One region of the Bradyrhizobium sp. 44 genome, then DNA from elsewhere that is predicted to be linked to it. Evidence: predicted binding sites of a transcription regulator. Region 1 holds the regulator's gene; each other region holds the start of a gene.
What was found. Region 1 encodes PhoB, which activates phosphate uptake and scavenging genes when phosphate is short. Its sites were predicted from a motif close to TGTCATNNANCTGTCAT; they were not measured.

Region 1 (9,808 bases):
CCGTTTGGATAGGCCGACAGATAGAGATCGTATTCCCAGGTCACCGCGTAGAGCGCGACGGAGAGGCCGAGCGTCACGTCGGGGCGCCATTTCATCAGCCACAGGATCAAGGGCAGCGCCAGCATCAGCACGATGTAGAGCGGCAGCACGTCCATGTTGACGGGACGGAAGCGCAGCAGCAGCGCCTGCACGATCGTGACGTCGGGCTGCTTGAGGAAATCCATGATGCCCATCTCTTCGGTGTAGAGCGGGTTCTCGAACCTGGTCGCGACGTAGGAGATTTCGGCAAGGAAGATCGTGAACAGGAAGACGTGGGCGACATAGATCTGCCAGACGCGCCGCAGGATGCGCGCGGTGGCGACGACGATGCCGGACTCCAGCATCGCCCGACCGTAGACGAAGGCGGCGGTATAGCCGGAGATGAAGATGAAGATCTCGGTGGCGTCGCTGAAGCCGTAATTGCGGATCGTGAACCAGGTCAGAAGGCTCGGCGGCAAATGGTCGATGAAGATCAGCCACAGTGCCAGGCCGCGGAACAGGTCGAGCCGGAGCTCGCGCTCGCCGATGGCGGGCAGCGAAATGGCCGGCGATGCCGCGCGCGGCTTTGCACCCGCGGATTTGACCTCCACAGGTTTGGCGGTTCCCGCGATCGTCGATCCCGTCACTTGGTCGGCAATGGTCATCGGGGGCTAAAAACCCTTCCGCAAATCGCGACGTGGCAAGGAGTGTACCGGTCCGGCCGTCATCTCGCAAAGCGCCCGGATCACATGCAAAGACACTTGGACGTGTACTTCCCTGCGAATTCTGGCGGGACGATGTCGCCAGAACCGCCTCCGGCGTTTGGTTCCCGAGCAGATTTCGGTATGATGGCAATCATGTACCGCGCCGTGACCCGCCAGATCGAAGTGACCGTCGAGCCGAACTTTGTTCCGGAGCAGTCGTCGGCCGACCGCTCCCGCTATTTCTGGTCCTACACCATCGTCATCACCAATTCCGGCGACGAGACCGTGCAGCTCAAGACGCGGCACTGGATCATCACCGACGCCACCGGCCGGCAGCAGGAGGTGAAGGGCGAGGGCGTCGTCGGCGAGCAGCCGACGCTCGCCCCCGGCGAACGCTTCGAATACACCTCCGGCGTGCCGCTCACGACCGCCTCGGGCTTCATGACCGGCCGCTACCAGATGGTCAGCGCAACCGGCGAGCGCTTCGAGATCGACGTGCCGACGTTCTCGCTGGACAGCCCGGACAACAAGCGGGTGTTGAATTAGGGTCTGAGATGGTGGGCACGCTTCGCTTTACCCGCCCTCCGGCACTACAGCACCGCGCTACGCGTCCTCGACGCCCGCCTCGTCCGGTGTGAACTCGTACACCGAGCTGCAGAACTCGCAGGTCACGACGACCTTGTCGTCCTTGACCATCGCGGCACGATCGTCGGACGAAAAGCTCTTCAGCATCGATGCCACCGCGTCGCGCGAGCAGGAGCATTGCGCCTTCAAGGGCAGCGGATTGAACACGCGCACGCCGCGTTCGTGGAACAGACGGTAGAGCAGCCGCTCGCCGGACAGCTCCGGATCGATCAGCTCGACATCTTCGACGGTCTCGATCAGCGAGCGCGCCTCGACCCAAGCATCGTCTTCAGCGACGGCATGCACCTCGACGCCTTCGGGCGCATCGCCGGGATGCAGATCGGCCTGCCGCGCGCGCTCGGGCGCCTTCGGCAGGAACTGCATCAGCATGCCGCCGGCGCGCCAGCGATGCTTGCCGCCGTCGTTCGAGCGCCATTCCTCGCCGACGGCGAGGCGCACGCGGGTCGGGATCTGCTCGGAGCGCAGGAAATATTCGTGAGCGGCGTCTTCCAGGCTGCCGCCGTCGAGCGCGACCAGGCCCTGGTAGCGGCTCATGTCGGGGCCCTGGTCGATGGTCATGGCTAGATGACCGTGCCCCAGCAGCGCGCCGGAATCCTTTGCATCGCCGAGGCGCGCGGCGTCGTAGCGCGCATAGGCGCGCAGACGATCCGGCGCCTGATAGTCCACGACCAGAAACGACACCGGACCGTCGGTCTGGGCCTGGAGGATGAAGCGGCCCTCGAACTTCAGCGCCGAGCCGAGCAGCGTGGTCAGCACGATGGCCTCGCCGAGCAGCTTGCCGACCGGCGCCGGGTAATCGTGCTTGGTCAGGATCTCGTCGAGCGCCGGACCAAGCCGCACCAGCCGACCGCGCACATCGAGCGCGTCGACCTCGTAGGGCAGCACGGCGTCATCAATCGGAACCGCGGATGGCGCGCGAACCGGGCCTTCGGGCCCGGTTTTCATGTCAGGGGATTGGGAAACCATGGCGCTTTATCTGGGGTCGGAAGGCGGAATTGGAAGGGGTTCGGAGCAGCTCATCTGGACACTGGTTTGATCATGATACGGCAACTTCGGTGTCGCCCCGGCGAAGGCCGGGACCCATAACCACGAATATTGGTTTGGCGAAAACTCGTTGCCTCCGCCGATCTGCCACAAGAGAGATTCCGCGGTATGGGTCCCGGCCTTCGCCGGGACGACGGAAAGTTAGCTCGCCGCGTCGATCTACTTCACCGCGTCGAAACACCAGGCCAGAATGCCCTTCTGCGCGTGCAGGCGGTTTTCGGCCTCGTCGAAGACGACGGATTGCGGACCGTCGATCACCTCATCGGTGACCTCCTCGCCGCGATGGGCGGGCAGGCAGTGCATGAACAGCGCATCCGGCTTGGCCAGCGACATCAGCTGGGCATTGACCTGATAGGGCTTGAGCACGTTGTGCCGGTGCTCGCCTTCTTTGTCGCCCATCGACACCCAGGTGTCGGTCACGACACAATCGGCGCCGCGCACGGCGGCTTCGGCATCCGTGCCGAGCATGATCGGCGCGCCGGTCGCCTTGATGAAGTCGCGCATCGCTTTTTTCGGCGCGAGCTCCGGAGGAGTCGCGACATTGAGCTGGAATTTGAAGCGCTCGGCGGCGTGCGCCCAGGACGCCAGCACGTTGTTGTCGTCTCCGGTCCAGGCCACCGTCTTGCCCTCGATCGGGCCGCGATGTTCCTCGTAGGTCATGAGGTCGGCCATCACCTGGCAGGGATGCGAGCGCCGCGTCAGGCCGTTGATGACGGGCACGGTGGCGTTCGCCGCAAGCTCCAGAAGGGCGTCGTGATTGAGGATGCGGATCATGATCGCGTCGACATAGCGCGACAGCACCCGCGCGGTGTCGGCGATGGTCTCGCCGCGGCCGAGCTGCATCTCGGCACCGGTGAGCATGATGGGCTCGCCGCCGAGCTGGCGCATGGCAACATCGAAAGACACCCGCGTCCGCGTCGAGGGGCGCTCGAAGATCATCGCCAGCGTCTTGCCTTCGAGCGGCCTGACCGGCTGATGCGCCTTCTGCTTCGCCTTCATCGCGGTGGACGCGGCGAGCATGCGCTTGAGCTCCGACAGCGGCAGCTCGTTGATATCGAGGAAGTGCTTCGGTGTTTTCTCGTGTGTATTATCGGGCGACTTGCTCATCAGCTTGCCGCCCGCTTGTTGCCGGATAACGCGGTGCAGGCGCGCTCGAGCCGCCCGACGCTGTCCTCGATCTCGGCTTCGGTGACGATCAAAGGCGGCAGGAAACGCACGACATTGTCGCCGGCACCGACGGTGAGCAGCTTTTCTGCGCGCAAGGCGGCAACGAGATCGCCGGAAGGCACCACGGCCTTGATGCCGATCAGGAGGCCCTCGCCGCGCACTTCGCTGACGACATCGCCATGACGGTCGATCACGGAGGCGAGCTTCTGCTTGAGCAGCAGCGACATCCTCTGCACGTGATCGAAGAAGCCGGGCTTGAGCATGACGTCGAGCACGGCATTCGCAGCCGAGATCGCGAGCGGATTGCCGCCGAAGGTCGAGCCGTGCGAGCCCGGCGTCATGCCGGATGCCGCTTCCGCGGTCGCAAGGCAGGCGCCGATCGGGAAGCCGCCGCCGAGCGCCTTGGCCAGCGACATCACGTCGGGTTCGACGCCAAGGCGGCGGTACGCGAACAGATCGCCGGTGCGGCCCATGCCGGTTTGCACCTCGTCGAAGGCGAGCAACAGACCCTTCTCGTCGCAGAGCTGGCGCAACGCCCTCAGGAAGGCGGGCGTTGCCGAACGCACACCGCCCTCGCCCTGGATCGGCTCGATCAGGATTCCGGCGGTCTGCGGACCGATCGCCTTTTTCACCGCGTCGAGATCGCCATGCGCAACTTGGTCGAAGCCCTCCATCGGGGGGCCGAAACCTTCGAGATATTTTGCCGAACCCGTCGCGGCAAGTGTCGCCAGCGTGCGGCCATGGAAGGCGCCTTCGAAGGTGATCATGCGATAGCGGTCGGGATGGCCCTTCGCGGCGTGATAACGGCGCACGACCTTGATCACGCATTCCAGCGCTTCGGCGCCGGAATTGCAGAAGAACACGAACTCCGCGAAACTTTCATTGCACAGGCGCGCGGCGAGCTTTTCGCCGTCCGGGCTCTGGAACAGGTTCGACATGTGCCAGAGCTTCGTGGCCTGCTCCTGCAACGCCGCGACCAGCGCCGGATGGGCATGGCCGAGCGCATTCACCGCAACGCCGGAGGTGAAGTCCAGATAGCGCTCGCCATTGGTCGCGATCAGCCAGCAGCCTTCGCCACGCTCGAAACCGAGGTCGGACCTGGCGAAAACGGGGAGCAAATGCGGCGCTGCGCTGTTAGTCATGACGGTCACTTGAATGTTGCGGACGGTGTGAGCGTGCATTGCGCAACGCACCATCGACCGGCCCGGAAAACGAAACGTGCCGCCTCTTGAGGGCGGCACGCGCGACTATCTTAGGCCTGGTGAAACGGGTGTCAATGCCGCCCGGAAAGCCTCGCGAAACGCTGAATCCGTAGTCTTGCGGTGCCGATTTTGCGGGATTTAGTCACGGAACATGTGGAAGCGAGTCGGCGGACTCTTGCGCGGGAGTCACGCCATATTGTAGCGTTTGGATTGTCAGATACGACATCTCGTGCAGTGGTTCTGATCTTTAAGTCCTTATGTACCGGCGTAAACGTTCGGGCGTTCAAGACGCGCCCGGCGAGCCTTAAGGGATTCTGGCGGCACGGGTTTTTGAAGGCTTAGGCATTCGCTGCGAGGCCCCAGGATGGCTGGCGCGCAGCGAGGGAAAGGGTGCAATGACGGTTTTGACCTGGTCCGATGATCGCGTCGAGCAGCTGAAAAAGCTCTGGGAGGCCGGACTTTCGGCCAGCCAGATCGCGGCGGAGCTCGGCAATGTGACCCGCAATGCCGTGATCGGCAAAGTGCACAGGCTCGGCCTCTCGGGCCGCGCCAAGAGCCCTTCGTCGGCAGCGCCCCGGCCGCGCAAGGCGCGCCCCGCGCAGCACATGATGCGGGTGAGCCGCCCGATCTCGCGCGGCAACACCGCGCTGGCGCAGGCCTTCGAGGTCGAGGCTGAGCCGGATCCGGTCACCTACGACAACGTGGTGCCGATGAGCCAGCGGCTGTCGCTGCTGGAATTGAACGAGGCGACCTGCCACTGGCCGGTCGGCGATCCCTCAAGCCCGGACTTCTTCTTCTGCGGTGGACGGGCGCTGTCCGGCCTGCCCTATTGCGCCCAGCACTCGCGCGTCGCGTACCAGCCGGCGTCGGATCGGCGGCGTGCACCGGTGAAGCCGGGGCCGCGGTAATTACGGCAAGTCGTCGCGCGAAGACGGCTCAACGATTTCAGTCTCGTCCCGGCCTAGTGCGCAATTGCGCGCGGGGGGCCGGGACCCATACTCCGAGCGCGCAGTTGCCGTGCGAAAGGGGTCGCTCCGAGTCTTCGCCAAACCACGTTCGGTGGTTATGGGTCCCGGATCAGCGCTCGCTTGTCCGGGACGACGTCGAAGAATTCGGGACAGCTTGCCAACAAACAAGGCTGCAACCCTATACCTGCTCCGCCTTGGCAAACCGATCATCCAGCGCGTAACCGGCGCCGCGGACGGTGCGGATCGGGTCCTGCTCGCGGCCGAGATTGAGCAGCTTGCGCAGGCGGCCGATATGCACGTCGACGGTACGCTCGTCGATATAGATGTCGCGGCCCCAGACGCTGTCGAGCAGTTGCTCGCGCGAGAACACCCGTCCCGGATGCTCCAGGAAGAACTCCAGCAGGCGATATTCGGTCGGACCGAGATCGATCGGCCGGCCCGAGCGCGCCACGCGGCGCTTGTCGCGGTCGAGCTCGATGTCGCCAAAAGCAAGGACGGTGGCGAGCCGCTCCGGGCTTGCGCGCCGCAGCAGGCCTTTCACGCGCGCCAGCAGCTCCGGCACCGAGAATGGCTTGACGATGTAATCGTCGGCGCCGGTCGCAAGACCCCGCACCCGCTCGCTCTCCTCGCCGCGCGCGGTGAGCATGATGATCGGGAGCTGCTTGGTCTCGGGACGGGTGCGAAGCCGCCGGCACAACTCGATGCCTGACAGGCCCGGCAGCATCCAGTCGAGCACGATCAGATCGGGGATGTGCTCCTTGAGGCGGGTGTCGGCGTCGTCGCCGCGCATCACCGTCTCGACGTCATAGCCGTCGCCTTCGAGGTTGTAGCGGAGAAGCTCGGTCAGGGCTTCCTCGTCCTCAACCACCATAATGCGTGCGCCCATCGGGTCGTCGCTCCCTTAAGTCTTCAGGTGTTCGGTACCGTGTTGGCGAAGGTCGTCATGTCGCCCTTCGGCCGCTTGTCGGTGATCGCCTGGCCCTCAATCATGTAGAACACGGTCTCGGCGATGTTGGTGGCGTGGTCGCCGATCCGCTCGATATTCTTGGCGCAGAACATCAGGTGAATACAGAACGAGATGTTGCGCGGATCCTCCATCATGTAGGTGAGGAGCTCGCGGAACAGCGAGGTGCAGATGGCGTCGACTTCCTCGTCACCCTTCCACACCGCCATCGCCGCCGGCAAATCATGCGCGGCATAAGCGTCCAGCACCGACTTGACTTGCTGCTGCACGAGGTCGGTCATGTGCTCGAGGCCGCGGAACAGCTTGAGCGGATGGAAGTCCGTCTCCAGCGCCGCAACGCGCTTGCCCATGTTCTTGGCGAGGTCGCCGATGCGCTCGAGATCGGTCGCGACGCGCATGGCGCCGACGATCTCGCGCAGATCGACCGCCATTGGCTGGCGCCGGGCGATGGTGAGCACCGCGCGTTCCTCGATGCGCTTCTGCAGCGCGTCGAGTTCAGTGTCGATGGCGACGACGCGCTGGCCGAGCGGGACGTCGCGGCGGATCAATGCGTCGACGGACTCGACGATCATGCGCTCGGCGATGCCGCCCATCTCTGCGACCAGGCGTGTGAGTTCCTGGAGGTCGGTGTCGAAGGCCTTTGCGGTATGTTCAGAACCCATGTCGCGTCTCCTAGCCGAACCGGCCGGTGATGTAATCCTGCGTGCGCCGGTCGGACGGCGACGTGAAGATCTTGCTGGTGTCGTCGAACTCGATCAACTCGCCGAGATACATGAAGGCGGTCTTGTCGGAGACGCGCGCCGCCTGCTGCATGTTGTGGGTGACGATCGCGATCGTGTAATCCTCGGACAGCTCCTGGATCAGCTCCTCGACCTTGGCGGTCGAGATCGGGTCGAGCGCCGAACAGGGTTCGTCGAACAGGATCACCTCGGGCCGCACCGCGACGGTGCGGGCGATGCAGAGACGCTGCTGCTGGCCGCCGGAGAGCGACAGGCCGGAGGCGTTGAGCTTGTCCTTGACCTCGTTCCACAGCGCGCCGCCGCGCAGCGCCTTCTCGACGCGGCCGTCCATCTCGGACTTCGAGATCTTCTCATAGAGACGGATGCCGAACGCGATGTTCTCGTAGATCGTCATCGGGAACGGCGTGGGCTTCTGGAATACCATGCCGACGCGGGCGCGCAGCAGATTGAGGTCCAGCTTGCCGTCGAGGATGTTGGTCTGGTCGAGCATGAGCTGACCGGTGGCGCGCTGACCGGGATAGAGGTCGTACATCCGGTTGAAGATGCGCAGCAGGGTCGACTTGCCGCAGCCTGACGGACCGATGAACGCCGTGACACGGTTGGCGCCGAGCGTCAGGTTGATGTTCTTCAGCGCATGGTGCTCGCCGTAATAGAAGTTCAGGTTGCGCACGGTCACCTTGGGGGGCGCCTCCGGCAGCACTGCCGCGTGCGGCAGTCCACCTGACGCGCTCATCGATACGGAAAGATCACTCATTTTGCGGTCCTCTCGGCGCCAAGGATGCGCGCGAAAATATTAAGGGCAAGAACGGTCAGGGTGATGAGCAGCGCGCCGCTCCAGGCCAGCTGCTTCCAATAGGCATAGGGGCTCTGCACGAAGTTGTTGATGGTCACCGGCAGGTTCGCCATCGTTTTGTTTAGGCCGAGGCTGAAGAACTGGTTCGACAGCGCGGTGAACAGCAGCGGCGCGGTTTCACCGGCGACGCGGGCGGTCGCGAGCAGCACGCCCGTGATGAGACCCGAACGGGCAGCGCGATAAGCGATCCGCTTGATCACCAGCGAACGCGGCAGGCCGAGCGCCGAGGCCGCCTCGCGCAACGCGTTCGGCACCAGCAGCAGCATGTCCTCGGTCGTGCGCAGCACCACCGGGATCACGATGACCGCGAGCGCGAGCGAGCCTGCGATCGCGGAGAAGCCGCGCATCGGCACCACCACCGCGCCGTAGATGAACAGGCCGATGATGATCGAGGGTGCCGAGAGCAGGATGTCGTTGATGAAGCGGATCACCGAGGTCAGCCGGTCGTTGCGGCCGTATTCGGCGAGATAGGTGCCGGCGAACATGCCGAGCGGCGCGCCGATGCCGACGCCGATCACGGTCATGATCAGCGAGCCGACGATGGCGTTGAGCAGGCCGCCTTCGTTCGATCCCGGTGGCGGCGTGTTCTCGGTGAACAGCTGGACATTGAGTCCGGCCAGTCCGTTGTAGAGCAGCGTAATCAGGATCAGCGCGAGCCAGGTGACACCGAAGGCGGTTGCGGCGATGCAGAGCCCGCGGACGACGATGTCCTTGCGGCGGCGGCGTGAATAGATCGGATTCATGGCGTCAGTTCCCCGCCTTCTTTTCCAGCCGCATCAGCATCAGCCGCGCCGCCGCGAGCACGAAGAAGGTCAGCACGAACAGCAGGAGGCCGAGCAGGATCAGGCCGGACTGGTGCAGGCCGTCGCTCTCGGCGAACTCGGATGCGATCGCCGCCGAGATCGTGGTGCCGGGGGCGAAGATCGACGACGAGATCCGGAACGAGTTGCCGATGATGAAGGTCACCGCCATGGTCTCGCCGAGCGCGCGGCCCAGCGCCAGCATGACGCCGCCGATGACGCCGACGCGGGTGTAGGGGATCACCACGCTGCGGACGACTTCCCAGGTGGTGCAGCCGACGCCGTAGGCGGCTTCCTTCAGCACCGGAGGCACTGTCTTGAACACGTCGACCGAAATCGAGGTGATGAAGGGCAGCACCATGATGGCGAGGATCAGCGCGGCATTGAACAGGCTGAGATAGGACGGGGGACCTGCGAAGATCGCGCCCAGCACGGGCACGCCATCGAAGATCTTGATCATGAAGGGCTGGAACGTGTTGGCGAGGAACGGGCCGAGCACGAAGAAGCCCCACATGCCGTAGATGATCGAGGGGATGCCGGCGAGCAGCTCGATCGCCATGCCGATCGGGCGGCGCAGCCATTGCGGGCAGAGCTCGGTAAGGAAGATCGCAATGCCGAGACCCACGGGAATGGCGATCAGCATCGCGATGAAGGAGGTGACGAGCGTGCCGTACATCGGCCCGAGCGCGCCGAGCACGGGCGG
Region 2 (9,808 bases), on a different contig from region 1:
ATTCGTCGAGGTCACCGTCGTAATTGGTCACGGTGCGGTCGGCGACGATCCAGAGTTGATCGGCGCAGGACTCGATCAAATAGCGATCGTGCGAAACCATGATGACGGCGCCGGGGAATTCGTTGATGGCTTCGGCGAGCGCTGCGCGGCTGTCGATGTCGAGATGGTTGGTCGGCTCGTCCAGGATGATCATGTTGGGGCCGAAGAAGGTCGCAAGCCCCAGCAGGAGCCGCGCCTTCTCGCCGCCCGACAGTTTTCCGACCTTGGTGTCGGCCGCCTTGCCGGAAAAGCCGATCGCGCCGGCGCGGGCGCGTACTTTCGCTTCGGGCGCCTCGCCCATCAGCTTGCGGACGTGGTCGTAGGTCGAGGCATCCTCGTTCAATTCGTCGAGTTGGTGCTGCGCGAAATAGGCAATCGACAGCTTGTCCGCGCGCGTCACCTTGCCCGAGAACGGCGCGAGCCGGCCCGCGAGCAGTTTCACCAACGTCGACTTGCCGTTGCCGTTGGAACCAAGGAGCGCGATGCGGTCGTCATTGTCGACGCGCAAGGTGACGCGGTTCAGCACGGGCGTGTTCGGATCGTAGCCGACCACGACGTTGTCGGCGGCGATGATCGGCGGCGACAGGATTTTCTCCGGCGCGGGAAAGCTGATCTCGCGTACGCCCTGGGTGACCAGCGCCGTGATCGGCTTCAGCCGCTCCAGCATTTTCACGCGTGACTGCGCCTGCCGGGCTTTGGAGGCCTTGGCCTTGAAGCGGTCGACGAAGGCCTGCAGGCGAGCGCGTTCGGCTTCCTGGCGCTTGACGGCTTTGGCATCGAGCATCTCGCGCATGGCGCGCTGCTCCTCGAAGGAGGAGTAGGTGCCTTTGTAAAGCGTGAGCTTGCTGCGATCCAGATGCAGGATCTGGTCGACCGAGCTTTCAAGGAGGTCGCGGTCATGGCTGATCACGATCACGGTGCGCGGATAATGCGCCAGGTGATCCTCAAGCCACAGCGTGCCTTCGAGGTCGAGATAGTTGGTGGGCTCGTCGAGCAGCAACAGGTCGGGAGCCGCGAACAGCGTTGCGGCAAGCGCGACGCGCATGCGCCAGCCGCCGGAAAATTCGGCGCAGGGGCGGAGCTGGTCGGAGGCGGAGAAGCCGAGGCCGGAAAGGATGGCGGCGGCACGGCTCGGTGCCGAATGCGCGTCGATGTCGACCAGCCGGGTCTGGATCTCGGCGATCCGGTGCGGGTCGGTCGCGCTCTCGGCCTCGGTGAGCAGCGCGTCGCGTTCGAGGTCGGCTTTGAGCACGACCGAAATCAGGCTCTCGGGGCCGTTCGGCGCTTCCTGCGCGAGGCTGCCGACGCGCCAGCGGGGCGGCAGGGTCACCGTGCCGTGCTCGGCGGCGAGCTCGCCGCGGATCACCTTGAACAGGGTCGATTTGCCGGTGCCGTTGCGACCGACCATGCCGACGCGGGATCCTGGCGTGATCTGCACGGAACTCTGGTCAATCAGAAGGCGTCCGGCGAGGCGGATGGAGAGGTCGGTGATGGCAAGCATGCGGCCTTGTCACCGCACCCGCGATCAAACGCAACCCGTTTTTCCGTGTCCACGGGCCAGTGCTCGTCAACTCAGTGCGAATCGCGGTCGCGCTGCTTCAGCTCATTGAGGAGTTGCTCGAGGTGCGTCGGGAGCCTGGCTTCGGGGCGCAGACTCTGCTGGAGCCGTTCGCCCACCGCATCGCGGATCGAGCGGCTGGTGCGCCGGTCGATTTGCTCGCTGTCGTCGGCGAAAAGGCTAACCATCGCAGGGTTCCGTGTTCTCAAAGAAGCGACACGGTACCAAGTCCTTGGCCCCCAAATGGTTTCGCCACTCGCGGCGATTGCGCGGCATTCTAGCAAAAATTGTGTGAAGCCGCGCAATGGCCCACTCCGAATACAAAACCCCGGCGCTGGGGGACGCCGGGGTTTCGCTTGGAAGGTACCTTGGGGCTCAGGTATCCTTTGGTTCAGGCATCCTGGGAAAGGTGCTGTCGGGCTCAGTAGCAGCGGTTGATCATCCGCCAGCGGGGTCCCCAGGGGGTCGGGACCAGCCGGCGCACATAGCAGCCGCCATAGCCGTAGGAGACAGGGCCGCCGGCATAGAACCGCGGTCCGCCCCAGCCGTGATGCCAGCCACCGCCGCCGCCATGACCCCAGCCGCCATGCCAATGAGCGGACGCAGAGGTCGGCGCCAGCGCGGCACCAAGCGCGACCGCGGCAACCGCGGCGAGCGAAAGTTTCCTCAACATGGTGATCTCCTCAAAACTGCCGGCGCGGGGCTATCGCGTCGATGGAAAGGCCGCCGAAACGGTCCGCCTCGGGCAGAGGCTTTGGTTTCGATGGACCTGAGGTTATCCGAGCGAGGCTGAACCAAACCCTGACGAGGCCTTCAGATTGGGTTCATTTGGGTGAAATCGTCGTAATCCATGTTGAAATTCGGGCGCTTGGCCTGCGGCGAAGCGCCCGCGAGTCGGTTTTGGCGGTCGCTTGCCGTATCGCGAACGCGCCGATATAAGCCCGGCAACTCCGAACCACCGTTTTCTCTTCAAGGACAAGATCATGGCCATCGAACGCACCTTCTCGATCATCAAGCCCGACGCCACCGCGCGTAACCTTACCGGTGCGGTTAACGCCGTGATCGAGAAGGCAGGCCTGCGCATCGTCGCGCAGAAGCGCATCCGCATGACCAAGGAACAGGCCGAGACCTTCTATGCGGTCCACAAGGCGCGCCCCTTCTTCGGTGAGCTCGTGGACTTCATGACCTCGGGCCCCGTGGTGGTCCAGGTGCTGGAAGGCGAGGGGGCCGTCTCCAAGTATCGCGACGTGATGGGGGCGACCGATCCGTCCAAGGCGGCTGACGGCACCATCCGCAAGCTCTACGCAAAGTCGATCGGCGAGAACTCCGCGCACGGTTCGGATGCGCCGGAAACCGCCGCGATCGAGATCGCGCAGTTCTTCTCGGGCAACGAGATCGTCGGCTGATCCGTCGGCCGATAAGGTAACGAGACGCGGCGAAAGGACGTAGTGTGAACTGGCTCTGGCAGATCTTCGATCCCGCTACGATCGGGGCATTCTTCACCCAGTTCCGCGTTGAGATGGCCGAACCGACCTTCTGGGTCGCGGTCGGCAAGATCATCTGGATCAACATCCTCTTGTCCGGCGACAATGCGCTGGTGATCGCGCTCGCCTGCCGCGGCCTCAAGCCGCGGCATCGGCTGTGGGGCATGATCCTCGGTGCAGGCGCGGCGGTGCTGCTGCGGATCATCTTCACGGGCATCGTCGCGAGCCTGATGGAGCTGCCGTACCTCAAGCTGGTCGGCGGTCTTGCGCTGATCGTGATTGCGGCAAAGCTGCTGGTGCCGGAACAGGAGGACGAGGACGGCGTCCAGTCGGCTTCGCATCTGTGGCAGGCCGTGCAGATCGTGGTCGTCGCCGACATCGTCATGAGCCTGGACAACGTCATTGCGGTGGCCGCGGCCGCCAATGGCAGTGCGCCCCTGCTGGTGCTCGGCCTTGCCATCAGCGTGCCCTTGATCGTCGCCGGTGCGGCGCTGATCATGGCGCTGCTCGCAAAGCTCCCGGTTCTGGTGTGGGCCGGCGCGGCGCTGCTCGGCTGGATCGCGGGCGAGGTGATCGCGACCGATCCCGGCATCGCGCCGAGGCTGCACACGCTGTTCGACGGTCCGTTCGGCGCCTCGCTCGACAACATGCTCGGCGCCTTGCGTATCCCGCCGCAATTCGCCCATGGCGGCGGAGGCGGCGAATATCTCTGCGCAGCTCTCGGCGTCGTCGTCGTGCTGGTCGTCGGCTCCATCTGGCGCCGACGCAGCATGAGCGCGGCCGCGCTGGAGTCCTCCGAACGCCACGCCAAAGCCTCTGCGGAGTAGGCTTATCTTTCGAGCACGATCTTTCCGGAAAAACGCTTCACGCTTTTCCGGATCATGCGCTAGCGCCGGACAATCGAGCCGGCGCGGTTGATCAGCCGGGCGAGCGCGCGGAAGCGGCTGCCGACGCGGTCCTCGACGAGATCGCCGAGGCGGTGCTCGAACACCAGCAACAGCTTACGGCCCACGCTGCGGAAATGCGTCGCAGGCAAGACGCCCGGACGCGCCGCCGAGATCAGATGCGCGACGCGGAAGGCCGCGCCCAGCAGGCGGGCGCGTTCGAGCTGCGCCGGCGTCAGAAGCTCCTGCATGGCGACCGGCGGCTGGTTCTCCTCGCTGAGCCCCGCATAGCGATAGAACACGGACAGGCCGACGAAGGCGCGCTCGGTGTGGGTGATCGCGCCGAAATTGCCGTTGACGACGAGGCTCAGCGTCTGCTCGCCGCGATGGTCGGGATGCACGCGCCAGCCGATGTCGGACAGCAGGCACGCGGCGTGGCGCAGGCGGCGGTCCTCCTCGGTCTCGCGCAGCTTCACCACGCGGGCGAGGCGGTCGGTCCAGGCGATCAACTCGCGCGCGTGCTTGGCCGAACGCGACAGCAGCTGGTTCAGCTCCTCGGCCGCGCAGATCAGTCCGTCCTTGTTGCGTTCGGACTCCGGCAGCTTCTCGTGCAGCAGGCCCTCGCGCACGCCGAAGGTCGAGAACACGATGGTCTTCGGCTTCGCCACCCGGATGATGTGCTCGAGCACCAGTGCGGCATAGGTGAGGAGCGGGCGCCGGGCATCGGCGACGATCTCGATGTCGGCGAGCATGCCGGCGGCCGCAAGCCGGCGGAGACGACGCGAAAAATCGAGCGCCTCGGCCGCCGAAATCGAATAGCCGTGCATCACTTGGAGCGGATAGCCGCTCTGGATGATGTGGATGCGCGCAAGCGCGCGCCAGGTGCCGCCGACGGCGTAGAAGCTGCGGCCGCTCCCTGCCTTGAGCTGCGGCACCCCGTCGAGCGCTTCGCGCACGATGCGGTCGGCGCGTTTCAGGGATTTATGCGCGAGGTCCTGCAGCGCGAGGCCGCCGAGCGGCAGCGTCACGCCGCTGCGCACGGTGTTTTTGCGCACGTCGATCAGTTCGAGCGAGCCGCCGCCGAGGTCGCCGACGATGCCGTCGGGATGGTGGATGCCGGAGATCACGCCGAGCGCCGACAGCCGCGCCTCGCGCGGGCCCGACAGGATCTCGATCTTCACCGCGCAGATGCGCTCGGCTTTCGCGATGAAGTCGGCGCCGTTGGAGGCGTCGCGGCAGGCGGCGGTCGCAATCGCAAACACCCGTCCGACCTGCATCACCCGGCACAGCGCACGGAAGCGCTTGAGCGAGGTCAGCGCCTTGTCGACGGCGTCGGGCGCAAGCAAGCCGGTGCTCTGCACCTCGCGGCCGAGCCCGCACAGCGTCTTCTCGTTGAAGATCGGAATGAGGCTCCGCGTCGGTCCCTCGTAGACGACGAGACGGACCGAGTTGGAGCCGATGTCGATGACGGCGACGCTCGAGCCGCGCTTGCGCGGCCGCTTCACGTCGACGATCCCGGATCAGGATTGATGACGTTCATTACGGCGCGTGAGGCGGCGCGGCGAGGATTCCTTGAGCGACTTACCACGGCCAGACAGACTCGGATTTGTCATGAAGTAGTTGTGGACGTTGAAAGGCTCCTCGCCCTTCGCGGTCTTCATACGCGTTGAGGACCCGTCCGGCAACAATTGCCAGCTCTGTTCATTGTCTTTGAGATTCGCAACCATGATCTGTTCGAGAACCTGCTGATGCACCGTGGGATTTTGCAGCGGACACAGCACCTCGACGCGGCGGTCGAGGTTGCGCGGCATCATGTCCGCCGAGGAGATATACACAGCCGCTTTCGCGCTCGGCAGGCCCTGGCCCATGCCGAAGCAGTAGATTCGGCCGTGTTCGAGGAATCGTCCGATGATCGACTTTACGCGGATGTTTTCCGACAGGCCGGGAATGCCGGGCCTGAGGCAGCAGATACCGCGCACCACGAGTTCGACCTGCACGCCGGCCTGTGAGGCCTCGTAGAGCGCGTCGATGATGTCGGGGTCGACCAGCGCGTTCATTTTCATCCAGATCGCACCAGGCCGGCCGTGTCGCGCATGCGCAGTCTCGCCCTGGATGTGCTCGATGATGCGCTTGCGCAAGGTCAGCGGCGAGACCGCCATCTTTTCCAGATCGCTCGGCGCAGCGTAGCCGGTGATGAAGTTGAACACGCGCGCGGCGTCGCGGCCGATGGTCGGCTCCGAGGTGAAGTAGGAGAGGTCGGTGTAGATGCGCGCGGTCACCGGATGGTAATTGCCGGTGCCGGTGTGGACGTAGGTCGTGAGGCTGCCGCCCTCGCGGCGCACCACCATCGAGAGTTTCGCGTGCGTCTTCAGTTCGAGGAAGCCGTAGACGACCTGCACGCCGGCGCGTTCGAGGTCGCGCGCCCAGCGGATGTTGGCTTCCTCGTCGAAGCGGGCCTTCAGCTCGATCAGCGCGGTGACGGATTTGCCGGCTTCGGCGGCTTCCACGAGCGCACGCACGATCGGCGAGTTGCTGGAGGTGCGGTAGAGCGTCTGCTTGATGGCGACGACGTCGGGGTCGCGCGTGGCCTGCTGGAGAAACTGCACCACGACGTCGAAGGATTCGTAGGGGTGATGGACGACGAGGTCCTTCTGTCGGATCGCAGCGAAGATGTCGCCGCCTTGCTCGCGCACGCGCTCGGGATGGCGCGGCACATAAGGGGTGAATTCCAGGTCGGGCCGGTCGAGGCGGGTGAGCTGCGAGAGCTCGTTCATGGCGAGCACGCCGTCGACCAGGAACACCTCGTCGTCGGCGGTCGACAGCGCGTGCTGCACGAAGCTGCGCAGCTGTTCCGGCATCTTGGCGTCGATCTCGAGTCGGATCACGGAGCCGCGGCGACGGCGCTTCAGCGCCGTCTCGAACAGGCGGACGAGATCCTCGGCCTCTTCCTCGATTTCGAGTTCGGAGTCGCGGAGGACGCGGAATGCGCCCTGGCCGTGCAGATTGTAGCCGGGGAACAGGCGGTTGATGAACAGAGCGGTGGCCTGCTCCAGGGAGATCAGCCGGACGACCTTGCCCTCGGCCGGCAGGCGGATGAAGCGGTCGATCTTGCCGGGCATGCGGATCAACGCGTTCATCTGCTTGCCGTCGGCGGCGCGCGTGAGCTGGAGCGCGATGGTGAAGCCGAGGCTCGGAATGAACGGGAACGGGTGGGCCGGGTCGATCGCGAGCGGCGTCAGCAGCGGGAACACGTTGCTGAGGAAGTAGTCCTCGATCCAGGTTCGTTCCGCCTTGGTGACCTCCTTGCCCTCGACCAGCACGATGCCCTCGTCGGCAAGCGTGCCGCGCAGGTCGCGCCAGATCGCCTGCTGGTCGGACGCAAGCTGCGAGACGGTCCGGTTGATGAGCGCGAGCTGCTCGGACGGGGTCAGACCGTCGGGGCTGCGCTCGGCAATGCCCTCGCGCACCTGGGCCTTGATGCCGGCGACGCGGACCATGAAGAACTCGTCGAGGTTATTCGCTGAAATCGACAGGAATCGCACCCGCTCCAGCATGGGGTGGCTGGGATTGACCGATTCCTCCAGGACGCGGCGGTTGAAGTGCAGCCAGGAGAGCTCGCGATTGATGAACCGCTCGGGGCTCGATGCGATCGCCGGCGGGCCTTCGGCTTCCGGGGCTTTTTCTTTAACTTCAACAGCTTGCGCAGAGTCCATCAGAAGTCGATCCATCCAGTTCGCCCCAATTTGCGACTTACGCGCAAAACCCGCGGGAGCATGTGTTAGAGCGATGACGTTTCGATGACATTGATGTTCCGCCGCCCGGCCGCGTCAAGCCGCCTTGGTCAGACATCCCGGAGCAGCTCGGCTGCCAGGGCCCGGGTGACGGGACGGCCAAGGCGCAGGGCCTCGGTGTCCAGCAGGTCGACAGCCCGTCGGGCGGCGGCCGAGGACCGCTCCAGGCGAGTGGCGAGGTAGCTGACCACGCTCTCGTCCACCGCGAGCTGGCGGTCGGCGCAGAATTTGACGATCAGGCCGCGGAAGAGCTGATCGTCAGGCGGCAGCAGCGAAATAACGGGGACGGCGCGGAGCCGCGAGCGCAGGTCGGCAAGCTCGATCTCGAGAGAAGCGGGCGCCTCGCGTCCGGTGAAGAGAACGTAGGCGCCGTCCTCGCGGGCCAGATTCATCAGATGGAACAGGGCGCGCTCGTCGAATTCCCTGGCCTTGGGGTCCTCGACCACCAGCGCGCCGGTGGCGAGCGCAGCCGGGACGGCTTCGGCGGTCAGCCCATTGGCCGTGGTCGAGCGGGCGCCTGAAGCCTCGGCCCAGATCGCGGCGAGATGGCTCTTGCCGCTTCCTTCCGGGCCGGCCAGCCACATGATCCGGTTCGGCCATTCCGGCCAGGCGTCGATGAGGGCAAGACCGGCGGCATTAACGGGGCCTTCTAGGAAATTGTCCCGGCTCAGGCTCTCCGCATGCGGAAGCGAAAACGCCAATTGTCGGGGATGAACGCGGCCTGGCACGCTTGCTTTGCTCCGTGCCGGCGTGCCGGCTTCGTTTGACGAGATGCGACTTCATCGAGCGGGAGTTGGCCTTTTGCGGGGCCGCTTCCCAACTCACTTGGCCTCGATCGTGCTCATGTGCCGCAACCACTCAACGAGATAGAGCGACACGGAGGAGAGCGTGAAGACCGTTACGAGGCCCATCAGGATGATATCATAAGGACCGGCTTTGAAGCCGAAGGCGAGGGCGGCCAGCACCAGCGCCGCGAACGCTACCTGAGCCACAGTGTTGAGCTTGGATACCTTCGAGGGCTTCATCTCCACAGGGCGGTCGAACAGCCACGATATGATCACGGCGGCGACGATCATGATGTCGCGCGAGACCACTAGGATGACGATCCAACGCGGAATCGCGCCCCAGATGCCCAAGGCCATGTAGATCGAGACCAGCAGCGCCTTGTCGGCGAGCGGGTCGAGCAAGGCGCCGAGCTCGCTCGTCATGTTGAAGCGCTTGGCAAGGAAGCCGTCGACCGCGTCGCTGATGCCGGCGATCAGGAAGACGGCGAACGCCACCTCCATTTGGCTCGACACGATGGCCCAGACGATGATCGGGACCAGCATGATGCGGCCCAAAGTAATGATGTTCGGTATACTCACACGGCGCTTCCCGGCACCCGGCCTGACCTCGAATTCGGCCCTTTGGAGGCTGAATCGGTTGATATCTCTACATAGTATACGGAGGCGCGCCATGCGAGCCATTGCGCGTCCCCGGAATTCGACGTAACCAGCCGCAAACCCACTGGAAATCGGGCATGACCGACCGCAAAAACGGCCTCACTTACGCCGATTCAGGCGTCGATATCGACGCGGGCAACCGCCTGGTCGACCTGATCAAGCCAATGGTGCGCGCAACCGCGCGGGCCGGCGCCGACGCCGAAATCGGCGGATTCGGCGGCCTGTTCGACCTCAAGGCGACCGGTTTCAAGGATCCCATCCTGGTGGCCGCGACCGATGGCGTTGGCACCAAGGTCAAGATCGCGATCGAGACCGGCCTGCATGGCGGGATCGGCATCGACCTCGTCGCCATGAGTGTCAACGACCTCGTGGTGCAGGGCGCCGAGCCGCTGTTCTTCCTGGACTATTTTGCCTGCGGCAAGCTCGATCCGGAGGCGACCGCATCGATCGTCGCCGGTGTCGCCGAAGGCTGCCGCGAATCCGGCTGCGCCCTGATCGGCGGCGAGACGGCCGAGATGCCCGGCCTCTACAAGGACGGCGACTACGACCTCGGCGGCTTTGCCGTCGGCGCTGCGGAGCGGGGCACGCTCTTGCCGCGCAAGGACATCGC
Region 3 (9,808 bases), 170 kb from region 1:
CTTGTCGGCGAACCCCGGCGGCAGTTCCGCAATCGTGGTCATGATCTCACCCCTCACCGCGCACCATGGTGTAGAAATCAACCTTCGTCGCGGCGGTCTCGGCCGCCACCTGTTTGCGCTTGGCCATCAGCTGCTCACGCAACGGCGCGATAATGTCCCGCTCCACCGCGCCGCCGAAATCGCTGGACTGCACCAGCGCATCGCACAGCGCGATCAGCCGCGCCTTCTCGCCGTCGCGACCGAGCGTGTAACCGAAGCCGACCTCGCCGCTCGCAAGCCGCACCGCGGCGCGCGACACGGTGGCTTCGCCGAGGTTGAACGGCGCGCCGTCGCCGCCGACCCGGCCGCGCAGCATGACGAGGCCGTTTTCCGGCGCGCGCAGATCCTGATGCGCCGGCAAAGCGAGAGCGCGGAGGCGAGCGGCGATCTCGCCCGCCTCCGCGTGCGCCAGCACGGCCATTGCGGCCTTGCGCTGGGCTTGCTGATTGTTGTGCTGGGTCACCACATCCACCGACTTTTCTGCAGAACTTGCCGAATCCAAGTTGTCTATGATACTAGACAACTTGATAGCGGAGCGCCATGACTGTTTGGTGACAAGGGCGTGATTTCTGGAGTAGCTTCCCGGCCACATGAGCATGCAGGACACAGCTTCCTCCGGCGTCGCATTGTGGCGCCTCGTTGCCGACGGCATCGAGCGCGGCATCGCCGACGGCCGCTTTGCGGCCGGCGACAAGCTGCCGGGCGAGGTGGAGATCGCCGAAACCTATCGCGTCAACCGCCACACCGTGCGGCGCGCGCTGGCCGCGCTTGCGGAGCGCGGCATCGTGCGGGCCGAACGCGGCAGCGGAACCTACGTCGAGGCGCAGAAGCTCGCCTATCCGCTGCGCTCGCGGACCCGTTTCTCCGAGATCGTCGGCGCGGACGGCCGCGAACCGCATGGCCGGTTGATCGAGGCGTCCGATGATGTCGCGACCCGCGAACTCGCGCGGGAACTCGGCCTCAAGACCGGTGCACCGCTGGTGCGGATCGAGGCGATGCGCCTCGCCGACCGCACGCCGATCTGCGTCTCCACGACGTGGCTGTCGGCGCAGCTGTTTCCGGGTGCGGGCGACGTCTTTGCCGCGACCCGCTCGATGACGAAATTGCTCGAGCATTACGGCGTCCGCGACTATCGCCGCGGCGCGACCCGGATCACCGCCGGCATCGTTGACGCAACCGACGCCGCACGGCTCGATCTGGCGCTGGGACGGCCGATCCTGGTGGTCGACGCCACCGATCACGATCTCGACGGCAAGCCGCTGGTCACCAAGCATTCGCGCTTTGCGGCGGAGCGGGTGGAATTTCTGGTGGAGTCGTAGGGTGGGCAAAGGCGCACTTGCGCCGTGCCCACCATCCATCCAGTGCTGCGATTGAACTGGTGGGCACGCTGCGCTTTACCCACCCTACGAAATCGGTGATCAGGCCACCGCCCTTCGCCCAATAATCGCGAAGCGCAGTTTTCCCGAGACGAAATCGATCGCGGCGACCGCGACCAGGATCATCAGGATCAGGAACGACACCTTCTGCCATTCCAGCACGCGGATCTGCTCGGCGAGCTGGAGGCCGATACCGCCGGCACCGACGATGCCGATGATGGTAGCCGAACGCGTGTTCGACTCGATGAAATAGAGCACCTGGCCGGCGATCACGGGCAGGACCTGCGGCAGCAGACCGAAGCGGATCTCGTGCAGCGCACTGCCGCCGGAGGCGCGGATGCCCTCGACCTGCTTCTGGTCCGCGCCCTCGATCGCCTCCGAGAACAGCTTTCCAAAGGCGCCGAAATCGGACACGGCAATGGCGAGCACGCCGGCAAACGGGCCGAGCCCGACCACGTTGATCCACACCAGCGCCCAGATCAGCGTGTCGATGCCGCGGATCGAATCCAGGAAACGTCGAATCGGGAAGCGCAAAATGCTCGACGGCACCACGTTACGCGCGGCAAGAAGACTGATCGGCAGCGCGAACACCGCAGCCAGCGTCGTGCCGAGCAGCGCGATCGACAGCGTCTCGCCCAGCGCCTTCAGATAGATCGGCAGCGACGAGCCGGGATCCGGCGGAATCATCATCAGGCTGATCCAGCCGAGCTGGCTGAGGCCGGCGACGAAGCGCGAGGGCGAGAAGTCGAGATCGACGAGACCATAAATCAGGATCGCGAGCGCCGCGACGATCATCGTCGGGATGGCGAGCCGCGCCGAGGCCGGCCGGTCGAACACATCGGGGTAGCGCGCGCGAAGCGCGGCGGTGTCGATCTCCTGCGGCCCCGTCACGTTCGCGCCTCCTTGCCGAACAGACGGCCGCGCAGCCAGCCGGTGCTGATGTCGATGATGAAGACCGTGACGATGATGGTGAGCAGGATGGCGCTGACGTCGGAGTAGTAGAACTTGCGGATGGCGACGACCAGCTCCTGGCCGATGCCGCCGGCGCCAACGAAGCCCATCACGGAGGCCTCGCGGACGTTGATCTCGAAACGCAGCAGCGCGTAGCTGGCATAGCCCGCCGTGACCTGCGGCAGGATGGCGAAGCGCATGCAGGAGAGCCAGCTCGCACCGGTCGAGCGGACACCTTCGACCGGCTTCATGTCGGCGTTCTCGACGATCTCGGAGAACAGCTTTCCGAGCGCGCCGGTGGAGTGAATCGCAATGGCCAGTACGCCCGCCATCGGTCCGAGCCCGAAGGCGATCACGAAGATCAGCGCAAACACGATGCCGGGCACCGTGCGGGCGAATTCAAGCAGGCGCCGCACCGCGAACCGCAGCCAGGGCGCAGGCGAGGTGTTTTCAGCCGCGAAGAAGTTCAGGCAGAAGGCAAAAGTCGCGCCGATCAACGTGCCGACATAGGAGATCAGCAGGGTCTCGCCCAGCATCCTCAGCCATTTGCGCCAGCCCCAGAGCCACTCGCCGACATCGGTCCAGACCCGCTGTCCGCTGTCGAGTGTGAGGATGCGGTCGAAATAGCTGATGAAGTTGCCGTAATGGGTGAACAGCGTCCGCAAATTCACTTCCGCGCCGATCGCGGCGAGCAGCAGTGCGGCGGCAAACACCACGGTTCCGAACAGGAGTCGGAGCCGCTTGCGCGCGACCGCCTGGCGATAGGCGGCGTTGCGCACGGCGAGCTGCTGCTCGGGAAGGATCGAAACCGCGACGGTCATCTGATCAGGAAAGGTGGTCGATCAAAGAGAAAGAGCCGGGTCCATCGACCCGGCTCCAGTGGCATCGTCCCGAAACTCAGGACGCCTTCTTCTTACGCAGTGCATCGACGAACTTGATCAGCTCGATCGTGCCATCCCAATCCTTGGTGGTCGCGGGATGAAAACCTTTCTTCTGGCCGTCCTGGAGGCGGTCGAAGGCAGCCTTGTCCTTGGCCGGCGCGTCGAAGAACGCCTTGGCGATGGCGGCCTTGGCCTCTTCCGGCAGGTCAGAATTGTAGGCATAGGGGCCGTTGATGATTGGCGCCGACTTGTGGATGATGCGGAAATCATCTTTCTTCATCGCCGAGCCATCTGCATTCTTCAGCATGCCCTTGGTCAGCATCTGCGCCAGCGTCGAATCGTCGTCGCTGGTCCACTGGTTGGCCGCGACGTCGACCGTGCCCTGCGCCAGTGCCAGGATCGCGTTCTCGTGGCTGCCGGTGAAGACGACCTTGCTGAAATAGGTGTCGGCGTCCGCGATGCCCATTTTGTCGAGCTCGAAACGCGGCACGTTGTTGCCGGAGGTTGAGTTCGGGTCGACCAGGCCGAGGTTCTTGCCCTTGAGCTGGTCGATGCTCTTGTAGGGGCTGCTCGCCTTGACGAAGAACACCGAGTAATAGCCGGTGGAGCCGTCGGAGTTGATGTCGTTGGCGAAGGCGTCGGTCTTGACGCCGGTCAGGCGGGCGCGGGCAAACGACGCTGAGCCATAGCTTGCGATGTGAATGTTGCCGGCACGCTGACCTTCGATGACGGCCGCGTAGTCGTTGGCGATGCGCAGCGTGACTTTCACGCCCAATTCCTTGGAGAGATAGTTCATGAACGGCGCCCAGCGCTCGGTGACGCCCGAGGCGTTTTCCGCCGGAATGACCGCGAAGGTCAGTTCGGGATATCTAGCTTTCCAGTCCTCGGCGGAAGCCGAGGTCGTGAACGCGAGCGCGGCGGCGCCGGCAAGAATCAATCTGCGAGTGATCATGATAGCCTCTTCATTGGTTGAGGTCGGTTGACGCAAAACTGGTGGGTCCTGATGCGGCGCCGCTCAGGCGGCGGCCGCCGTTCCAAGCACCGGAATGCCCTGTCGCACCGGTGCGGGCGTGCCGCCCATGACATCGGCGGCTTCGAGATCGTAGAGCTCGCGCGCAACGTGCTCGGTCAACTCAGCCGGTGCGCCGTCGAACACCACGCGTCCCTGCGCCATGCCGATCAGGCGGTCGCAATAGCTGCGAGCCAGGTCGAGCGAATGCAGATTGCAGAGCACGGTGATGCCAAAATGCTTGTTGATGCGCAAAAGCGCGTCCATGACGATCTTGGTGTTGCGCGGATCGAGCGAAGCGATCGGCTCGTCGGCGAGGATGATGTCGGGCTGCTGCACCAGCGCGCGGGCGATCGCGACGCGCTGCTGCTGGCCGCCGGAGAGTTGGTCGGCGCGCTGGGCTGCTAGCGGGGCGATGTCGAACTGCTCAAGCGCGGACATCGCCAGCGCCTTGTCCTGCTCGGGCCAGGTCTGCGACAGCGAGCGCCAGGCCGGCATCGTCGCAAGCCGTCCCATCAGGACGTTGGTGAGAACATCGAGCCGGCCGACCAGATTGAACTGCTGAAAGATCATCGCCGAGCGCGCCCGCCACTGCCGCAGCTCCTTGCCGCGCAGCGCCGTGACGTCGAGGCCGTCGAACAGGATGCGGCCCTGCGAAGGGGCCGCGAGACGGTTGATGGTCCGCAGCAGGGTCGACTTGCCGGCGCCGGACCGTCCGATCACGCCGACGAAGCCGCCGGGAGAGACTTGAAACGAGGCGTCGTCCACCGCGGCTTTCACGCCGAAGCGACACGTCAGACCTTCAACCACCAGCATGCAGGGCTCCAGAGTAGCTGGGACCCACCGCTAACGCCGGCGCTTGACACTTGTGTGACACGGACGTTGCGGTGCGGCGATCCTACACACCTCATCCCCTGTTCATCCCCTGTCATCGCGTCGTCATGACATTGTCATCAAGCCGCTCGAAGAGAAACGCCCGCCCTCTCGTTCGGATGCAACATGGCCGCCAAAGCTCTTTCGGTCCAGCCGACCATCGATCCCTCGGCGAAGCTGCACGAAACCAGGCTCGGGGCCTACACCGAGGTTGGCGCCCGCACGCTGCTGCACGAGGTGACGATGGGCGATTACTCCTATGTCGTGAACGACGCCCAGATCACCTACACCACCATCGGAAAATTCTGCTCGATCGCGGCGGTGACCCGGATCAATCCGGGCAACCACCCGATGCACCGCGCCACGCAGGCGCACTTCACCTATCGTTCGGGCGCCTATTTCGAAGGCCAGAGCGACGACACGGAATTCTTCGGCTGGCGGCGCCAGCATCACGTCCATATCGGGCATGACGTCTGGATCGGCCATGGCGCGATCGTGCTGCCGGGCCGCAACATCGGCACCGGCGCGGTGATCGCGGCCGGCGCCATCGTCACCAAGGACGTGCCGGCCTACACCATCGTCGCCGGCAATCCGGCGCGCATCGTGCGCCGGCGGTTCTCGGAAGAGGTTGCCGGACGGCTCGCCAGCCTCGCCTGGTGGGATTGGGATCACGACAAATTGCGTGCAGCATTGCCCGACTTCCGCAAGCTCGGGATTGAAGATTTTCTCTCGACATACGAAGCACGAGCAAGTTCTCTCAACAATTCTGTTAGCAGCAAACCAAGCGCAGTCGCGTGACAGACATTTTCCTTGAGGGCGGCCGAACCCTGATCGGCTCCGAGCTCGTCGAAACTTCTCTTGCCCTGTCCGGAACGGACATCGCAGAGATCGATGCCTCTCGCGGCCGGGCGCGGCTTGCGATCGACGCGCGCGACCTGCTGGTCCTGCCTGGCATCGTCGATCTGCATGGCGATGCCTTCGAGCGGCAGATGATGCCGCGCGCCGGGGTCGATTTTCCGATCGACGTGGCGCTCGCCGATAGCGACCGCCAAGCGATCGGCAACGGTATCACCACGGTGTTTCACGCCACGACCTGTTCGTGGGAGCCGGGCCTGCGCAGCGCCGACAATGCGCGCGGCCTGATGGAGGCGATCGAACGGCAGCGCCCGCAATTCGCGGCCGACACCCGCTTTCACCTGCGCCACGAGACCTATAATCTCGACGCCGAAACCGAGATCAGCCAGTGGCTCAGCGATGGCCGCGTCGACCTGTTCGCCTTCAACGACCACATGGACGGCACGGTTGGGGACATGGCCAAGCCCCGCAAGCGCAACCGCATGGTGGAGCGCACCGGCCTGTCGAGCGAGGAATTCGATCGGCTGGTCCGACACGTGCTTTCGCGCGCCAGCGAGGTCCCGGCTTCCATGTCGCGGCTTGCTGCGACTGCCCGCGCCGCCGGGGTGCGGATGCTCTCGCATGACGATGCGACACTGGCGATGCGCGACGGCTTTCGCGCCATGGGCGTGGCGATCGCGGAGTTTCCGATCAACGAGGAGACGGCGCGGGCGGCGGCAAGCCACGGCGACGACATCGTCTACGGCGCACCGAACGTCGTGCGCGGCGGCAGCCACACGGGCTGGACCAAAGCATCCGACATGATCGCCAAGGGGCTCTGCTCCGTGCTGGCCTCGGACTATTACTATCCCGCGCAGCTGCTCGCTGCGTTCCGCCTCGCCGCCGATGGCGTGCTGCCGCTGACCGAAGCCTGGAACCTGGTCTCCGCCGCGCCGGCGCGCGCGACCGGCCTTGCCGATCGCGGCGTGCTCGCGGAAGGCCGACGCGCGGACATTCTGCTGGTCGACGACAGCGTGCCGCTGCGGCCGCGGCTGATCGCCGTGATATCGGGCGGCAAGCTCGTGCATCTCACCGACGCGGCGCGGTTGCTTGGCATGGCAGCTACCCCGCGCGAAGCTGTCGTCGCGGCATAAACCCGCTATGCTCGGACGATGACAAGTTTCCCCCGCTACGCGATCTATTTTGCCGCAGGCAGCGACAGCGCCCTCTCCCGCTTCGGCGCGGAGCTGCTCGGTTACGATGTCTATACCGGCAACGAGCTGCCCTTTCCCGCCGACGCATCGCATCTCGCGCCGGACTGGCGCGACATCACCGCCGATCCTCGCAAATACGGTTTTCACGGCACACTGAAGGCGCCGATGGCGCTGGCGCCGGGCAGGACGGAGGCGGAGCTTTTGGCGGCCTGCGTGGCCTTCGCTGGCGAGGCGCGGTCGATCCCGGTGATCCGCCCGATTGTCGATGCCATCAGCGGCTTCATCGCGGTCATTCCGGCCGAGCCGGTCGATGCGCTCCAAGAGTTCGCCGCCGATTGCGTCCGCGCGTTCGATGGCTTTCGCACCGCCCTGACGGCGGAAGATCGCGCGCGGCGCAAGCCCGAGAAGCTCAGCGAGCGGCAGCGCGACTATCTCGACCGCTGGGGCTACCCCTACGTGATGGAGGAATTCCGCTTCCACATGACGTTGACGGGGCGGCTGGACGCGGAGCGCCGCAGGCCAATTCTGGAGACGCTGCGCGCGCGGTTCGCGGCGCTCCGGCTTGATGCGCTGGCGATCGATCGCATTGCATTATTCAAGCAGGATGATGCGGGAGCAAGGTTTCGCATTGTAGGCGAGTGGGCGTTGGCGAGATAGCTTCCTCAAGCTCCGTCATTGCGAGCGCAGCGAAGCAATCCAGACTGCGTCCGCGGAAATAGCCTGGCTTGCTTCGTCGCTTCGCTCCTCGCAACGACGATGAGTGAGTTACTTCCCCCACCGCAACGCCAGCGCATCGCGCTCCTTCGCGAGCTCCAGCAGCCCGGCCCGCGTCGCCGGGTGCAACGGCTGCAGCGGATGCCGCACCGTGTCCGACTTGATCACGCCGCCGGCCTGCATCATCGCCTTGCAGGCGATCAGGCCGCATTGGCGGTTTTCGTAGTTGATCAGCGGCAGCCAACGTTCGTAGGCGGCTTTGGCCTCTTCACGCTTGCCGGCGAAATAGGGATCGACGATCTGGCGGATGCCGTCGGGATAGCCGCCGCCGGTCATCGCGCCAGTTGCGCCGGCGTCGAGATCGGCGAGCAGCGTGATCGCCTCCTCGCCATCCCAGGGCCCCTCGATATCGCTGCCGCCGGCGTCGATCAGGCTGCGCAGCTTTGACGCAGCGCCTGGAACCTCGATCTTGAAATAGCGGATGTTGGAGAAATCACGCGCCAGCCGCGCGAGCAGCTCTACCGACAGCGGCGTGCCGGCGACAGGCGCATCCTGGATCATGATCGGAATTTTGATCGCGCCCGACAGCACCTTGAAGAATTCGACGACGCCTTTCTCGGGCACGCGGAAGGTGGCGCCGTGATAGGGCGGCATGACCATGACCATGGCGGCACCGGCCGCCTCGGCCTGCTGGCTGCGCGCGGCGCAGACGGCCGAGCTGAAATGCGTGGTCGTGACGATCACGGGAACGCGGCCCGCGACGTGCTCCAGCACCGCATGCATCACGGTCTCGCGCTCGGCATCGGTGAGCACGAACTGCTCGGAAAAATTGGCGAGAATGCATAGACCATTCGAGCCTGCGTCGATCATGAAATCGATGCAGCGGCGCTGTCCATCGAGGTCGAGCTCGCCGCGCTCGTCGAAGATGGTGGGTGCGACCGGGAACACGCCGCGATAGGGGCGCTGGGCCTTGTGTTGGGGCGTGACCGGCATCGAACTCTCCATCCCTGATATCTCTTACATCTGCCGCGGCGCTCGCGAGCGTCACAGATGTACCCGCCGCGCGCATCTGCGGCAATGCCGATCGCGCGACGTAGGGAGGGAAGATTGTCGAAGTTATGCGGTCCTCACCGCGCCCAAAAAGCCCTCGACCGCCACGCGGAGACGATCGGCGTCGGCGGACATTTTCGACACGGACACCGACAGCACCGAACCGGCATTGCCCGTTTCCTGGTTGAGCCTGGCGACGCTGCCGATGGTGTCGGTGACCTCGCGGGTTCCCTGCGCGGCCTGCTGGAAGTTGCGGGAGATCTCGGTGGTGGCAGCGCGCTGCTGTTCGACCGCTGCCGCGATCGCCGTCATCTTCTCGTCGATGCCGCTGATCGCGCCGCCGATCGCGCGGATGGCGGTGACCGCCTGGCCGGTCGCGCCCTGGATCTCCGCGACCTGGCGGGAGATCTCTTCCGTCGCCGTCGCCGTCTGCGAGGCGAGGCTCTTGACCTCGCCGGCGACCACGGCGAAGCCGCGGCCGGCCTCGCCCGCGCGCGCGGCTTCGATGGTGGCGTTCAACGCCAGCAGATTGGTCTGTCCTGCGATGGCGTTGATCATCTTCACGACCTCGCCGATGCGGCCAGCGGTCTGATCGAGGATCTCGACCGTCGCATTGGTCTGCGCTGCCTGCGACACGGCTTCACGGGCCTCGCGTGCGCTGGCCTGCACCTGCGCGGAGATCTCGCCGACGGATGCGGAGAGTTCTTCGGTTGCGGCCGCGATGGTCTCGAGATTGTTGGTGGCCTGTTCGGCGGAGGACGAGACCGCCGCGGTCTGGCTGCTCGATTCTGACACCAGCGAGCGCACGTCGGTCGCGGTGGCATCGAGCTCCTTCGTCGACGCCGCAACGCTGTGAATGACGGCTTG

Region 2: IVB41_RS20010 (RNA degradosome polyphosphate kinase) is a predicted target of PhoB. The motif match lies at 7,752-7,768, and genes of this name have one in related genera.
Region 3: phnC (phosphonate ABC transporter ATP-binding protein) is a predicted target of PhoB. The motif match lies at 5,194-5,210, and genes of this name have one in related genera.

What each region holds. Positions count from the first base shown of each region.
Region 1 is NZ_JADPIY010000008.1:408,059-417,866, reverse strand. It holds gene IVB41_RS03920 (OpgC domain-containing protein) at 1-683, opposite strand, end outside; gene apaG (Co2+/Mg2+ efflux protein ApaG) at 876-1,268, shown strand; gene IVB41_RS03910 (Hsp33 family molecular chaperone) at 1,326-2,333, opposite strand; gene argF (ornithine carbamoyltransferase) at 2,571-3,518, opposite strand; gene IVB41_RS03900 (aspartate aminotransferase family protein) at 3,518-4,720, opposite strand; gene IVB41_RS03895 (GcrA family cell cycle regulator) at 5,176-5,688, shown strand; gene phoB (phosphate regulon transcriptional regulator PhoB) at 5,927-6,634, opposite strand; gene phoU (phosphate signaling complex protein PhoU) at 6,658-7,374, opposite strand; gene pstB (phosphate ABC transporter ATP-binding protein PstB) at 7,385-8,206, opposite strand; gene pstA (phosphate ABC transporter permease PstA) at 8,203-9,048, opposite strand; gene pstC (phosphate ABC transporter permease subunit PstC) at 9,053-9,808, opposite strand, start outside.
Region 2 is NZ_JADPIY010000016.1:731,077-740,884, forward strand. It holds gene IVB41_RS19980 (ABC-F family ATP-binding cassette domain-containing protein) at 1-1,540, opposite strand, end outside; gene IVB41_RS19985 (hypothetical protein) at 1,612-1,785, opposite strand; gene IVB41_RS19990 (sulfur globule protein precursor) at 2,019-2,270, opposite strand; gene ndk (nucleoside-diphosphate kinase) at 2,581-3,003, shown strand; gene IVB41_RS20000 (TerC family protein) at 3,048-3,908, shown strand; gene ppx (exopolyphosphatase) at 3,968-5,470, opposite strand; gene IVB41_RS20010 (RNA degradosome polyphosphate kinase) at 5,486-7,678, opposite strand; gene IVB41_RS20015 (DnaA ATPase domain-containing protein) at 7,807-8,484, opposite strand; gene IVB41_RS20020 (CDP-alcohol phosphatidyltransferase family protein) at 8,578-9,120, opposite strand; gene purM (phosphoribosylformylglycinamidine cyclo-ligase) at 9,276-9,808, shown strand, end outside.
Region 3 is NZ_JADPIY010000008.1:577,211-587,018, reverse strand. It holds gene phnH (phosphonate C-P lyase system protein PhnH) at 1-42, opposite strand, end outside; gene phnG (phosphonate C-P lyase system protein PhnG) at 47-511, opposite strand; gene phnF (phosphonate metabolism transcriptional regulator PhnF) at 630-1,358, shown strand; gene phnE (phosphonate ABC transporter, permease protein PhnE) at 1,458-2,306, opposite strand; gene phnE (phosphonate ABC transporter, permease protein PhnE) at 2,303-3,187, opposite strand; gene phnD (phosphonate ABC transporter substrate-binding protein) at 3,264-4,199, opposite strand; gene phnC (phosphonate ABC transporter ATP-binding protein) at 4,263-5,072, opposite strand; gene IVB41_RS04700 (chloramphenicol acetyltransferase) at 5,256-5,927, shown strand; gene IVB41_RS04695 (alpha-D-ribose 1-methylphosphonate 5-triphosphate diphosphatase) at 5,924-7,117, shown strand; gene IVB41_RS04690 (DUF1045 domain-containing protein) at 7,136-7,834, shown strand; gene IVB41_RS04685 (dihydrodipicolinate synthase family protein) at 7,943-8,884, opposite strand; gene IVB41_RS04680 (methyl-accepting chemotaxis protein) at 9,008-9,808, opposite strand, start outside.